Regions from separate parts of the Pseudoalteromonas sp. NH0006-46 genome, predicted to be linked through region 1. Evidence: riboswitches for the same ligand, from Rfam matches in the RefSeq annotation. Region 1 holds a riboswitch; the other holds the start of a gene.

Region 1 (8,007 bases):
GTTTTAACTTACACAACAAAACAGTGGGTATTATTGGGTGCGGAAAAATTGGCTTAGCGCTTTGTAATATACTCAATGGGTTTGGCGCAAAGGTGTTGGTATGCGACCCAAATGCAATGCCGGGTAACTACACCATTACCGACCTAAACACGTTACTAACCCAAAGCGATATTATTTCACTGCATTGCCCACTCAACGAGCAAACACATCACCTAATCGATGAACGTGCTTTTGATAAAATGAAGCCTGGCGTTATGCTTATCAACACTTCACGCGGGGCATTATTAAACAGTAAAGCGTGCATACAAGCACTTAAAACACAAAGGCTTGGCTACTTAGGGCTCGATGTTTACGAACAAGAATCCGAACTGTTTTTTAAAAACCACAGCGACGAAATTAACCAAGACGATATATTTTCCCGTTTAGTCGGTTTTAAAAATGTGCTGATCACCGGGCATCAGAGCTTTTTTACTCAAGAAGCACTCACCGAAATAGCAAACACTACTATTACCAATGCCCTTGAGGTAGAACTAAATAAACCGCTAAGCAACGTAGTTTTTAATAATTAACCTGAACTCAGGTTATTTAACATTTATAGCCATTTACACTTGCCAAAATATGCTGCGCGATGGTATCTATTAATTAAATTTGATGGCTTTTAGCAGGTGTTTAAATGGAAAAAACAGCGTTATTCATAGATGCAGAAAATATAAGCCATAAATTTATAGATCAAATAATGGCTAAGTTTGAACATATTGAGGTTAAAAAAGCGTACGGCAACTTTGGGGCAGTACAATTAAAACCTTGGGTAAATATTTGTTCGCGCCATGCAATAGAAATGGTGTACCAAGAAAAACTCGTAAAAGCTAAAAGTAATGCGGCCGATATTGCGTTAACTGTTGGGGTTATGGAGTCTTTGTATGTCTCCCCGATTGACACTTTTGCAATAGCCTCTTCTGATTCTGACTTTGCGGCTTTAGTACACTTTTTAAGACGAAATGGTAAAAAGGTAATTGGATTTGGTAATAATACAGCCAGTGCTAAACACTATTTTGATGACTTTTATATTTTAGGTAAAAAAAATACAATACCTAAAGTAAAAAGTATTGCCTCTGCTGATACCTACCATTTAGCACTTGTAAAAGAAGCCGTTGAAAACACACAACACGCAAAAACTGGACTCTCCGAAACAGTGGATGTGGGTACCTATCTCCATCGAATATTCAACATTACAAAAAAGCAGCTTGGCGTAAATAAGTTGTATCAATATTTTAAGCATCACGACCAGCATTTTAAAATGCAAAAAGCCCCCGACGGAGGCTTTTTAGTTTCACTGCATTAAGTCATTAACCAAACGCGACGTTTGCAAATACCAAGGTCATTAATATTGGGCATACAAAGCGGATATACTGGGCAAACCAAAAATGCGCGCCCGTGCTAGCTTGGTGTAACTTATTACCCCGTTTGAACATCCAACCAACCGTTATGAAGTAAAACAACCCCATCAGCGGGAGCTGATATTGCGTAAACAGCATAATAACTAAACCAAATAACCAATCGAAGTTTAATATAATTGCACTTGCACATATTAAAACCACTAAGCTCACTAACCACGTAGCTTTAGTGCGGTTAACGTTGTGGTTTTCCACTAGAAATGCAACTGGAATTTCAGTTGATGAAATAGTAGACGTCACTGAGGCTATCGACATTAATACAAAAAACAATAAACCAACCAGTAACCCTATTTCTCCCATGGTATTAAATAGCTCTGGTAAAATGGCAAATATAAGCTGCCCTTCACCAATTAATTTACCGCCACTAAATACCTCAACGCCGTTATGTTGTGCAACATAAATAGCCGGAATAATGAGTAAGCCAGCTAAAAACGCAACGCTCGTGTCAAGTAATGCAACACTTGCAGTTAGCTTTGGTAAATTAGCATCAGGTTGTAAATACGAGCCGTAAATCATCATACAACCCACACCCAAAGAGAGCGAAAAAAATGCTTGCCCCATAGCCGCGATAATTAAATTTGGATCGAGTATTTGGCTAAAATTAGGCATTAAATAGGCTGCAAAACCTTCGCTTGCACCATCCAAAGTGGCTATGTAAGCAATAAGCGCCACAAGTAACACTAATAGCATTGGCATGAGTCGGCGCGACCACGTTTCAATACCCGATTTAACCCCTTTTAAAATAATGCAGGCCGTTAAAATAAGCATTAATGGTGTAAACACAAAATTACGCGCGACTGAGTCACTGTGCAAAAATTCGCTCACACTGTGTAAACCAACAAAGGTTGTCACAGGCTCAATTGCGTACGACAACATCCAGCCTGCCACAATTGAATAAAAGCTCAGCATAACTACGGCACCCGCAAGGCCAATATAGCCCGCAGCTGCACCTATTTTACGATTACTATCTTGCCACGCGTCACCCAGTGCTTTTACCGGGTTTGCTTGTGCGTTATGACCTAAATAAAGCTCAGTATAAAGCGCCGGAAGTGCCAATAAAAAGATGACCAGAAAATAGACGAGTAAAAACGCACCACCGCCATGGTTAGCAGCTTGTGTAGGAAACCCCCAAATATTACCCAAACCCACTGCCGCGCCAGCAGCGGCCAAAACAAAACCAAGTCGGCTTTGAAACCCATCACGCATTTGTGCCATACATCTACAAATCTGTTATTATTTTGATTGTTGTGAATTAAACCATATTTAATGCCAGCTGAGTAATAAAATTGTATTCAGGCTTTATTAGTCGCGTTAATTGCTCACAATAACAACGACTTTCTTATTTATGGGCCTATATGACCGCACATTTTTTTAATAACGCATTAAGTATCAAGTCAACTAATTTTGCCAATTTACCCCAAAGCGCAAATACCGTTTTGTTATTTAACGCCAATACACTTAATGTAGCTGATTACGACTTACCTCGTTTACTTAGCGAGCTTGAATTAAGCGTTATTAATCGCCGAAAAAACCCAACAGCTAAACAAGAATATTTAGCAAGCCGCTTACTTTTAAAAATGCTTGTGAAAACCACCTTCCCTGAATTTGCAAATGTGGCGCTAAATGCTATTACTACAAACTTTAACCACACTACGGCTAAGTTAGAGTTACATATTAACGATTGTGTTGTTAATACGTGCATATCGCATTCTCATGGTTTTGTTGGGGTTGCTTTAAATTCAAAAAATAACACTTTTGGCTTCGACCTTGAAAAAATAAGCCTAACACGCCCAATTGAAAAACTAGCCAAACATTTTTACCACTCAGACGAAGTGACGTTAATTACATTGCAACCTAATACGCAAAGCCAGGCCAATACCTTTTTTAGAATATGGACATTGAAAGAATCATTAGCTAAAGCAACTAGCCGCCCTATTGCGAAATTACTTAGTCCCAATGTATTTACCGAACTTGCGGTAGCAAACCTTGCTTCAAGCAGCCAAGTTGTTAGCACGCAAACAGAGGCATTTGATTTAACCTTAGTGCATAAAAAAAGCACCGACTGGCGATGCTTTTTATTAACCGAACAGTCGCTTAGTATTTAAGCCTCTAATAACCGGCTATGAATAGCCTGAACCACGTTGTCAGATTCACTCTGCTCAACTAAAAAGCATAAGTTGTGCTTACTTGCACCGTGACAAATTAATCGAATATTAAAGTCGCTTAATACCTGCATTAACTTCATTTCGTGTTGGCGAAGTTGAATTTCTGAACCAATAAGCGCCACCAGCGTTAAGTTGTTCTCAACCGATACATGGCAAAATTCAGCAAGCTTATCTAAACACGCTTGGTCTAGCTCTGGGCGTGATGCGTTAGGCGCGTTATCAAGCGTTATTGCCACACTGATTTCAGAGGTGGTTACTAAATCAACCGATATATTAAACTCGCTTAAAATAGTAAATACACGGGCTAAAAAGCCGCTAGCCAGTAACATTTCAGGGCTTTTAAGGGTAAGCAAAATTTGGTTTTTACGTTGCGTTACAGCGCGTATACCTGGTTGCTGCGATTTTTCACGCTCTATCCACGTACCACCGCGTTCAGGTTCGCGGCTTGAACCAACAAATACATTAATATGACTACGACTGGCTGGCAAAATAGTCGCTGGGTGCAATACCTTAGCTCCAAAGGTAGCCATTTCAGCGGCTTCATCAAAGCTCAAACGGGCAATAGGCGACGCCTTTACACATAAACGCGGGTCGGTGCTAAAAATCCCCACTACATCCGTCCAAATATGTACACTTTTAGCGTTTATTGCCTCTGCAAGTAAAGCGGCACTGTAGTCAGACCCACCACGGCCAAGGGTTGTTGTTTGGCCAAATTCGTCACTACCAACAAAACCTTGCGTTACAATAACTTGTTCATCTAATAGAGGAATTAAATATTCTTTTGCAGCTTGTGCTGTTGCGCTTACATTAGGTGTTGCTTTTCCAAACTGGCTGTCTGTTTTAAGGACTTGGCGTACATCAAACCGATCGGCATTTAAGCCTTTTAAACGCAGCACTTGCGCAAATAAATACGACGATAAACGTTCACCAAAGCTCAACAGTTCATCGTGTTGTTGTGCAGTAGTCAGTTGTTGCTGAGCGAGTGCTTGAAATGCTTTTAATGTTTCGTTAAAGCCTACGGCTAAATCGGCATCAAGTGATAATTCATCTAAAATGGCTTGTTGAATAGCAAGAACACCGTCAATATTTTCTTGGCGTTGTTCGCTAGTAATATCACTTTTACACAGTGCAACTAAGTGGTTAGTTACGCCGGCACTGGCGCTCACAGCAACAATACGAACACTTTTATCGGCAACAATAATTTCGCTACAACGACTCATCGCATCAAAGTTAGCCACACTGGTTCCACCAAACTTGGCAACGATGTAATCTGATTTAACGCCCGATACTGTTTGCGGCACTGATTGGGTAGTCATTTAGTCTCCTTTTGCGGTATCCAAACCGCGATAAAACAAGAAGAACTTGGCAAGTGAATGCATGAAGGTAAATCCACTGCCAGAAGCTCTCCACCTAGATTGGTGACAGTTTTGAGGATTCAGCCCCATAAACCGAAAAACAACATCGACGTAACGTTGGTTTTCTCGGCGAGTACTTCCCTCTTTAATGGTTATGGGCGTTCGTCACCTACCATTAAATACCTAAGTATCGCACCTCTTCTGAATGTTGTATTAACCAATGGCTAATAAAACAAAACCCCACTTTTAAGCGGGGTTTGAAAGTTAACGTTTAGCCGTCTAGCTGTCAAGCGTTTTAATGTGGTTAGTTAAGCAAAACTTAAACAAACCCGCCCATGTAATACGCGCCCGCGTAGCCAACGGTATAACTTACTAACAAATACAGCGATAAACGTAAGTAACTCATAAAAGTTAGCTCTTTTACTTTACTCATGGCAATAATACCCGCAGCCGATCCAATAATAAGCATTGACCCGCCAACACCGGTTGCATAAGTAAACGACAACCAATCTTGCTGACTCATTACTATATTGGCTTTTAGTAAAGCAGCGGTAAGCGGCACGTTATCTACCCCAGCCGATAAAATACCCATTAAGTAGTTAGCGTACTGTGGCGCCATAACGGTGTAAAGGTCGGTAAACTTACTTAGCATGCCAATCTCTTTTAATGCGCCTACCAATAATAAAACCCCGACGAAAAACAGTAAGGTGTCGTATTCTATGTCGCGTACGTAGTCGATAATATTTTTGTTTATGTCTTTTTTGCGCATTAAAAATTGCGCCACTAAAAACATAATTGATAAACCACATAAGAAAGTTAATAAAGGCGGTACACTGTAAATAACACTCAACGCGAGTATGCTGATAACTGTAGAAACAAAAATAACTGCGATAGTGATATCGGTTTTTTCTATGCGTTTTTTCCCTGACTTAGAAAAGGTCACTTCCCCTTTCATGCCAATACTTAACATTGCCGCTAACAACATAACACTGATAAATGCAGGTGCAATAAGCAGTAATAAGTTAGCAATGGTTACTTTTCCATCTAAAAATATCATTAAGGTGGTAACGTCACCGGTAATTAACGACACACCGCCGGAGTTAACACCAAATACAATGAGCGTGGCATATTTTATGAGTTTTTTAGGCGGCAGTTTTAACGACATAACCACAGCGAGCGATATTAACGTGGCTGTTACGTTGTCTGAAACAGACGAAAACAAAAACGCAAATACCCCAACCAAAAACATCAGCTTGCGTTCGCTAATACTTGTTGGCATCACTCTGTGCACAATATTTTCGATAAACCCTTTTGAGTTTAAATAAGCAACAAAGGTCATGGCGGCCATTAAAAACAACCACAGCGATGCTATCTCTAAAATATTTTCGTTAAGGAGTTCTTGCACTTGCTCTGGGCTTTGCCCATGCAGGGGGAAAATAAACAGGAGGATCCAGCAAAGCGTGCCAAAAAAAAGCGTGGTTTTAGCTTTATTTACATGGATGATATCTTCTATAACGATCAATAAGAATCCGATCGCTATCAGGGTTAGAATAATCGTGGAAACCATGGGTATTAAATAACCTTTGATATTGTTTTAAAGAACACACGTAAAGTCCCTCTCAACGTGCCTATTTTCGGCGCGAATGTTAGCACTGCGGCTATGCAAAAACTATTATTAAATAGTCTTAAAAACGAATACTATATACAGGCTAGATTAATTAGAATACGTAATAATGAGACGCTTCTAAATTCTCAATAATAAATTACTAGGATGTTGTAACGCCTTATGATCCCAGCTAAAAAGCGACTAAATACCCTTAGCGAACATTGGGGGGTTTTAGAGTTATTATTTAAACGTTTTAAAATGGCCGACTTTAGCCTAAAAGACGTGCAAAATGCCATAAAACAAAAACAGCCCACGTGGTCAAACGAGCGCATATACAAAGAAACCAATCGCTTGCTCAATCAAGATATTTTAATTCCACTCGCTAAATCGTCGCAGCTTGAAATTAACCGTGCCATTGCTGATTTTGCTACTTTTTTACTCCAAGAAGAGCACTTAGGTTTAGCGCAAGAAATTAGCGTATTAGTTGATGATTTAGCCCGCTTAGGTAATAAATTAGATAACGCAGGAAACGTTGAAGACTTTGACGATTTACGCCGCTACAGCCGCATTATGGATGATCGGGTACGTAAAATAATGAAGCTTTTTTCACACAACGAAAACGCCATATTAAATATAGTCGAACACGCTAAATCTGACCATGGCGTGCAATCGCTGCAAAAACGCTATAAGGCAGTAATAGAGGCCTTTGACGAATACATAGAGCCAATGCTTGAAATGGTCGATATTAGGGGCGATTTTCATGCCTGCTTTACAATAATAGAGCAACAAATTAGTAAGCAAATAGAATACATTGAGCGCTCAGGTAAAGCATATACCGACAAACGCATGCTAGAGCAATTACGAACTCGCATACTCGAAATGCACTTAATAGGGCGTGAAAGCTTACGTAAAAGCGCCGATATGCTCATGCCACTGCGCGAAGAGCTGCGCCGTAATAACTTAGTTACTCGCCAGGCAGCAAAAGTGCTCGGCCTTGTACGTAAAAATGGCGTAGACAATATGCTAAGTGCTGTACAGCCAAATTTTGTAAGCGACTCTCAGCGCTATTCGCTTGGCCAGCAGCGCCATATAGTTGCCTATATGGCAAGCTTGGTGGAATTTGAACACGAAGAATACCAGCTCCCAGAGCAACAAGACGTGCCGGCTTTTATAACGCCTAACATACCTGACTACAATGATGTAAAAACAAGCTTTGCAAAACGCTTTAACAAAAAACGTAAAAAGCCTCAGCCATTGCTGCAATTTTTAGATGAAAGCTATCCCGAGCTAGACGCCGACGAAATGCTATTTTTATATCAAAAACTAATCAGCGATAGCGACATTAACATTAGCCAAAGCGATGAAAAAGCGCGTGTTAAAATTGCCGGACAGCACTTTTCACTTTATCCATTTAATTCTCAGGCACC
Region 2 (8,007 bases), on a different contig from region 1:
TCGGCTTTGCCACTTATTCGCCCACTCAGTTAGTTCTTCAGGAAAAGTTGCGTTGCCATTCACAAACTCCGTCAATGCATCAAAAGTATTGGTGTAATCAAGATGGTACTCTTGCAATAATGTTAACAGCTCAGAAACAAGCTCCTTATCGCCCTCTTTCACGCCAGCCAGGCCTAATTTTTCGCCCCACATTACTGTAAATTGAGTATTAAATTGTTCTGAAAAACGATGTATGACGGGAGTCAGTAATGACACGGCTTTTTCTTCATCATCGCTAATTAATGGGATAAGGCTTTCAGCTAAACGTGCACAATTCCAACTCGCCATATTTGGCTGGTTACCAAAAGCATAACGCCCTTGTTTATCTATAGAGCTAAATACGGTGTCAAAGTCAAAATTATCCATCATCGCACACGGGCCATAATCTATGGTTTCACCGCTGACTAGCGTGTTGTCGGTGTTCATAACACCATGGATAAATCCTACGCGCATCCAATTAATTATTAAGCTTACCTGATTATTAGTCACTGATTCTAAAAAAGCTAGATACCGTTCTGGGCCTTCACTCTTTATTTCAGGGTAATGACGTCCAATAGCTAAATCCGCTAGCTTTTTTAAACCTTCAATATCACCTTGTGTTGCCAAATATTGAAACGAGCCTACCCGAATATGGCTACTTGCTAAGCGAGTAACAACAGCACCAGGCTGAGGCGGGTTGCGGTAAACGCTTTCGCCTGTGCCTACAACAGCTAAACAGCGAGTGGTTGGAATACCTAATGCGTGCATAGCTTCACTCATTACGTATTCACGAATAGCAGGGCCTAGTGCACATTTTCCATCGCCACCTCTAGAATACGGGGTAGCGCCTGAGCCTTTTAATTGAATATCCCATAGCTGGTTTTTATCGTCATTTATAGCGCCAAGCAAATGCGCGCGCCCGTCACCTAAGCGAGGCGAAAAGTGTCCAAATTGATGCCCAGAATAGCCAAGCGCTACCGTCTTTATTTGCTGTGGCTCATTGCCTGCAAAGGTACTTGCACGCAGCTGCGGCTCAATTTCTATATTAAACTGCTTAGCTAACGATGCGTTCCACAGCAGCAATTGCGGTGCAGCAACGCTTGAGGGTTGATCCTCTATCGCGAAGTTATCTGCTATGTCTGTGTATCTCGGCACTAGTTTCATCATTAATCCTCAGCTTGTTGGCTTATACCTACGCGATTGTCACCCACACCGTAGGCCACAATTAAACTTAGCTCTTGCATGCTTAAACCACTTTGCTTTTGCATTTCATTAAAAAATGCCTGCGCAGCAGTGAGTGATTTTTTAGTTTGCAGCCCGCCATCAATTATTTTATGCGCTCTTAAGTAACTTTCTACATCGCGCGAAAGTAAAAATGTATCTTTACCAAGCGCTCTTAAAGCATAGGGGCCTGTATTGCCGCCCAACCGAGCACCGTGTTTTTTTAAATGCGCCCATAAACCAATAATATTATCTGTTGGCCACTGGGCAATAAACTTACTAAAGCTGCCATGTTCCTGTGCTATTTCGTGGATCATGTAAGCATTTTCAGGAATCGTTTTCACTTTTTTATAATTACGAATAATGCGTTCATCCGTTGCTTTTTGCTCTAGCATATCGGGCGGCATCATTAATAACTTATCAACGCTGAACTCCCAAAAAACCTCTCTAAAGCCCGGCCATTTACTATTTATTACCGACCAATAAAAGCCACTTTGAAAAACTTTTCGGGTAAATTCTTCAAGCCAATCGTCGTCACTTAACGTACTTAACGCTTTTTTAGATAAAGGTTTTGCGAGTAATAACTTAAGCATTTTTTCAGAGCCCTTTCGCTCTACCGCTCGCTTATAAATATCACTAAATTTTTCCATACTTATTAAATACCTCGCTGCTCATAGGGTTAGTGTACGAGAAAAGCAGCCAATACGTAACCACCGCTATTTTCGATGAGCTAATCTATATTTAGCAGCTTGACACCTAGACGGCTAAAATGTTTTAATCGCCGCAATTACCCTATTTAAATTGTATTTTGCTAACTCTTTTGCGGTTAAACAAAATACAAAGGGCTAGAAGAGGTGCGTTATTCAGGTAGCGTATGTTAGGAGCGCAAACTCCAGTGAGCATACGCCAGGGGAATACCGCCGAGAGGTAAACGCTTTTGCGAAGCAATTACTTCGGGCGACTAGGTTGAATCCTAGCGACTGTCACCAAGAGCTGTTTTTTAGCAGCTTATTAGTTTGGTGGAGAGCTTCTGGTCTTAAATAATAAGGCCGTGCGCCCTATTATTTTAAGCCCATTCGCTCTTCGAATACTGTTCGAACGACGTTAATGCGGCTCACATCATAAAGCCCCTTTAATATCTCGAACACCTTATAGGTTCGTAAGAGATGATCAACAACTTCAATTTAGACGACTACGCACTGTGGACAGCGCTTGTAACGCCGTTTGATCAACAAGGTAATGTTGACTACGACACACTCACAACTCTCGTTAGTGAACAAGAAGCGGCACACAACGGTATTTTACTCCTTGGTAGTACAGGTGAAGGCTTAGCGCTGACACTTAAAGAGCAACAAGCCATTGTTGAGCACGTGTGCCAACTAAAGCCCAGTGTACCGCTTATGGTTGCTGTAGGCGGTAGCAATTTAGCCCAACAGAAAGAGTGGGTTAACTATTGCAATCAGTTACCTATTCACAGTTACTTACTAGGCTCGCCCCTTTATGCAAAACCAGGGGCTGTAGGTCAAACTCATTGGTACGAAAGCTTATTAAACGAAAGCGCGCACCCGTGTATGTTGTACAACGTACCAGGTAGAAGCGGTGTAAGTATTCCGGTGCAAACCATCGAAAATTTACAGACGCATCCAAAGCTCTGGGCGTTAAAAGAAGCCAGTGGCAACATCAGCCAATTTGAAGCATACCGACAAGCCGCACCTAATTTAGCGCTATACAGTGGCGACGATGCACTTATGCCCTATTTCGCGCAAGCTGGCGCAAAAGGCTTAGTATCGGTTGCAGCAAACGCGTGGCCAACACAAACGCATGAGTTTGTAAAACGCAGCCTAAGTGGCCAACACCCCAATTTATTTGCTCAGTGGACTCGCGCTATTAATAGCCTTTTTGCTGTAGCAAACCCTATTCCCGTTAAAGTGTTAATGCACCAACAAGGCCGCTTAAGTAGCCCGTTGCTACGCCCACCTTTAACGCATCTTGAGTTAACGCAAACCGATTGCATTACTACTGCAAACGACACCATTTTATCTTGGCATTAAATACAGGTTTTTATAATGAGCTGGTTAGAACTACTAAATAATTTAGAATCGGGCGCAGTACGCGCAGCATCACAAAACGAAAGCGGGCAATGGGAAGCTAACGTAGAAGTAAAACAAGGCATTTTAGAAGCCTTTAAAAATGGCACTAACACTGAGTTTGCAGGTGGTTTTGTAGATAAACACAACCTTGCACCGCAAGAGTTTAGTACTGACGACGGCGTGCGTATGGTACCTGGTGGTTCAAGCGTTCGCCGTGGTGCATACGTAGCTAAAGGCACTATTATTATGCCACCAGCGTACGTAAACATTGGCGCATACATCGACGAAGGCACGATGGTTGATAGCCACGCATTAGTAGGCTCGTGTGCACAAGTAGGTAAAAATGTACATTTGAGCGCAGCTGTGCAACTTGGCGGTGTACTTGAGCCAATTGGTGCAAGCCCTGTAGTAGTTGAAGACGATGCCTTTATTGGCGCAGGTTGTGTCATTGTTGAAGGCGTAGTTGTTAAAAAAGGGGCAGTACTAGCGCCAGGCGTACGCTTATCTGCAACCATTCCGGTATACGACTGCGTTAATGAGCGTCAGCTTGATAAAGGCGAACCAATCCCAGAATACGCAATTGTAATACCTGGCTCTCGCCCGGCGTCTAACGAATGGGCACGTGAGCAAGGCTTAAGCATGTCGTGTGCGTTAATTGTTAAATACCGCGACGAACAAAGCGATGCATCATTATTGCTAGAAGAGGTTTTACGATAATGAGCTTTTTGAGCACGCCAATCAAAACCTCTGTTAATACGCTTACACAGCAACTTGATACCCCTTTTTTTGTTTACGACTTAGATAAACTAAACGCACACCTTGCGCGTTTAGTTGCGCAAACCGATGTAAAACTTTGGTATGCAGTAAAAGCGAACCCGCTTTCTAAGATTATTCAAAGCTTAGATAGCGCAGGCTTTAACTTTGACGTTGCAAGTAAAGGTGAACTTGAACAAGTCCTTGCACAAGGTATTAGTTCGCAGCGCGTGCTCAACACAGGGCCTGCAAAGAGCCCTAAACAAATTAAACACTTTATTGAGCGCGGTGTGCGCATATTTGTTGCCGAAAGCCTCAATCAAGTGCGTTGGTTAAACCAACAAGCGCAGCTGCAAAATACGCAGCTGCAAGTTTTATTACGTGTGCAACTACGCTGGCCTGAAGGTGAAAAAAATCCTCTAGGCGGCGACAGCCTAACTCCGTTTGGGCTTGGCTGCGATGAATGGCAAGCACTAAATACCGCCGATTACCCAGCCCTTAGCTTTGATGGCCTACATATATTTCAGTGGGGTAACATGCTTAGCACGCAAAAGCTAAGCGAGCTGTGGTCGCAAATGATTGCACCGCTTACCACCTTGGCTAATAACTTAAATATAAACCTTAAAGTTTTAGACTTAGGCGGCGGTTTAGGTATTCCTTACACACCAAACGATGCAACACTTGAGTGGGATGGATTAATCACCGCGCTGGCAAAAATTAAAAAAGATGCGGGTGTAGACGAGCTATGGATGGAGCTTGGCCGTTACGCTGTAGGCGAATGCGGTCATTACGCTAACCCCGTCGTTGAGTGCAAACAAAACTACGGCCAACAGCAAGTTATTTTAACCGGTGGTATTAACCACTTATTGCGCCCTGCTGTTACAAGCCAAGATTTTCCTGCGGCGTTACTGCGCGAATCAACAGCGCCAGAACAAGCAATGAGCTTATATGGGCCGTTATGTACGGCCCTTGATTGCTTAGGCGAGCATAACTTACCAAGCGATTTAAACGAGCAAGACTGGCTGGTATTTAGCCAATGTGGCGCCTATGGTTTTACCGAAAGCATGCCGTATTTTTTATGCCATGAGCTGGCAGCAGAATATGTGTTACACAATGGTGAGCTCACCTGTGTACGCCAAGCAGAAGATGCCAGCCACTATTTAAGGTAATAAACATGAGCATAACAACACCAATCAGCCAAGAAAACATTGTAGTAGGGGAAGTGGCAAACGGCTTGCCTCTCACTATTCCTGTGTATCGCTTAAAAGGCGATGGCAGCGGGCCAAGTGTTTATATTCAAGCAAATATGCACGGCGCTGAAGTACAAGGTAACGCGGTTATTTTTCAGCTGTTAGAGCAATTAAAACAGCTCAATTTAAAAGGCGACATTACCTTAGTACCTTATGCTAACCCTATTGGGTGTAACCAAAAATCAGGGGAATTTACCCTTGGCCGATTCGACCCGATTACTGGCACTAACTGGAACCGCATGTATCACTACAATAGTGATTTAGTCACCCAGTTTGCCAAAGATCATAGCCAGTACGGCGATGCAGCTTTAAAAAGTAACTTTAAAAAAGCCCTGCTTGATGAAATAGATGCCAAACTTAACGGCCCCGCTTATTTACTCAATACAGGTAAACGCATTGCGCTTAATTTGCAAAAGCTTGCGCACCAAGCCGACATAGTACTCGATTTACACACAGGGCCTATCTCAAGCAAGCACTTATATTGCCCAGCGTATGCAACCGACAGCGCTCGTTATTTTAATATTGAACATATACTGCTCATCCCAAGCGACTTTGATGGCGCCATGGACGAAGCAAGCTTTTGCCCATGGTGGCACCTAAGTGATGCACTTAGCGCGCAAGGGCGATCATTCAACGTACAGGTAGAAGCCTTTACGGTTGAGCTAGGTAGCCAAGAAAAAATAGACCTAAAAGAAGCACTCAACGATGCAAATAGCATTTTAAGTTACCTAAATCATAAAAACGTATTGGTAGACGCACCACACAAACCGAGCAATATAACCCGCTACGCATGCCATTTAGATGACTACTTTGCTTACTACGCCCCTATTGGCGGCATGGTTGAATATGTAGCCCCACTAGGTGGGCATATTAAAGCAGGCGAGCCCATTGCACATGTTTTACGCATGGAGCGCTACTTGAGTGAGCAGCCACTACAAACGCTCAGCCTCGATTTCGATGCCATCGCTATTTTGCACTTTGCCTCGGCAAGCGTAAACCAAGGCACTGAGTTGTATAAATTTTTTACCAACATATTTGAGTTATAGCGCACTGCGCTATCACTCACCCTTCTCATTGCGTGAGAGTACATTAATCTCCTAAGTTAATGTACATTAGACAAAGCGGCTTAGGCCGCTTTTCTTTTGATCTATCAGTACCGCTTTTAACGTAATGTAAACAGTTCAGTAAAAGTTCACTGTACCTAATGTAAAAAGCGTTATAATAAAATAAATCACAACCTACCCAATACTCACAAGGAATTACAATGAGCTGGCGCCACTGGATCACCCTTTCAGCTTTACTAAGTACCGCAGCATTTGCGCAAGACGAAGTACCAACAAACGAGCAAGACAGCAGCATAGAACTCGTCAAGCAATGTATTTTGAATGAAGTGATTGGGGGCGATGGCAAGCAAACACTCGATGAGCTTCGTAAAAAATGCTCTGCACTGGAAGAAAACAAACAACTGACCGCACTTGATAAACGCCAAGCACGTGAAGAGGTAGGCAAAAAAAATCGTAATGTAATCACACCCCATAAACGTAATTACATATTGCCATTATCATATGTATCGCATCCAAACGATCGCCCGTTCGATCGTTTTGACGAGCTCACAGACGAACAAGATGGTGATACACTCGATAACTTAGAAGCTAAATATCAGCTTTCAATCAAGGTCCCCTTGTTTGACGAATTCTCTGACGAAGACCAAGCATTGTATTTTGGCTTTACCCTGCAATCGTATTGGCAAATTTATAACTCGGAAATTTCATCGCCATTTCGTGAAACTAACTACGAGCCAGAAATTTTTTGGATAAATTACCTTGATCCAGAAAACGTACTCTGGGGCGATGAAATGGCTATTGTGCTCGGTATATCGCACCAGTCAAATGGCCGTAGCCAACCAAACTCGCGCTCGTGGAACCGTATTTACGCCGATTTCATTTGGGAAAACCGAGGCTTTGTTTTTAGTTTTAAACCTTGGTACCGCATAGCTGAAGACGAAAAAGAAGATCTGCTAGACGCTAAAGGTGACGATAACCCCGATATTTACAAATACATGGGGTATTTTGAATTTAGTGGTGCGTATCGTTATCACGATCATGAATTTAGCTTTATGACTCGCAACAATTTAAATTCAGACAATCGCGGTGCACTTCAGCTTGATTGGTCATTTCCTTTGTGGGGCCGCGTTCGTGGCTACGCGCAATACTTTAACGGCTACGGTGAAAGCCTAATTGATTACAACGCCGATGTTGAGCGGATTGGCGTGGGTATCTTATTAACCGATTTGTTATAAAATCAGCGCATAAAAAAGCCAAGCATTAATTATTAAGTGCTTGGCTTTTTTAATTAAAAATTACTCGTTATTTTTTTATGGCAAACACACCTTCAAACTCAGCAACTACATTGTCACCATCATAAATGGTTACCGGTACCACATAACTTGATTTACCATCGGCTTCTAAATCGCTTAATTTACCTTTACACGCTTGTAAATCGACACAACCGCGCGGATCTGTATTGAGTGGCTTTAAGTACTTAATATTGGCATCAGCCAGTACAATATTACCTTCAAGCCCCGCTTCTTTGAGCGCCAAATACGTTGCTCCCCAGCCAGTTAATGTGGCTAAGCTATAAATAGAACCAGCAAACATGGTGTTATGTAAATTTAA

Evidence for each region. Region 1 has a riboswitch for lysine ahead of lysC (lysine-sensitive aspartokinase 3). Riboswitches for the same ligand answer to the same signal wherever they lie in the genome.
Region 2: another riboswitch for lysine. It lies ahead of dapA (4-hydroxy-tetrahydrodipicolinate synthase); the one in region 1 lies ahead of lysC (lysine-sensitive aspartokinase 3).

The regions. Positions count from the first base shown of each region.
Region 1 is NZ_BAAJML010000004.1:139,458-147,464, forward strand. It holds gene AC27I2_RS10370 (2-hydroxyacid dehydrogenase) at 1-569, shown strand, start outside; gene AC27I2_RS10375 (NYN domain-containing protein) at 674-1,342, shown strand; gene AC27I2_RS10380 (sodium-dependent transporter) at 1,347-2,669, opposite strand; gene AC27I2_RS10385 (4'-phosphopantetheinyl transferase family protein) at 2,810-3,559, shown strand; gene lysC (lysine-sensitive aspartokinase 3) at 3,556-4,935, opposite strand; lysine riboswitch at 5,011-5,183, opposite strand; gene nhaD (sodium:proton antiporter NhaD) at 5,294-6,541, opposite strand; gene AC27I2_RS10400 (hypothetical protein) at 6,761-8,007, shown strand, end outside.
Region 2 is NZ_BAAJML010000002.1:73,629-81,635, reverse strand. It holds gene AC27I2_RS05210 (protein adenylyltransferase SelO) at 1-1,182, opposite strand, end outside; gene AC27I2_RS05205 (DNA-3-methyladenine glycosylase I) at 1,185-1,889, opposite strand; lysine riboswitch at 2,081-2,277, shown strand; gene dapA (4-hydroxy-tetrahydrodipicolinate synthase) at 2,406-3,290, shown strand; gene AC27I2_RS05195 (2,3,4,5-tetrahydropyridine-2,6-dicarboxylate N-succinyltransferase) at 3,306-4,046, shown strand; gene AC27I2_RS05190 (PLP-dependent decarboxylase) at 4,046-5,251, shown strand; gene AC27I2_RS05185 (succinylglutamate desuccinylase/aspartoacylase family protein) at 5,257-6,378, shown strand; gene AC27I2_RS05180 (phospholipase A) at 6,597-7,631, shown strand; gene AC27I2_RS05175 (bifunctional GNAT family N-acetyltransferase/hotdog fold thioesterase) at 7,699-8,007, opposite strand, start outside.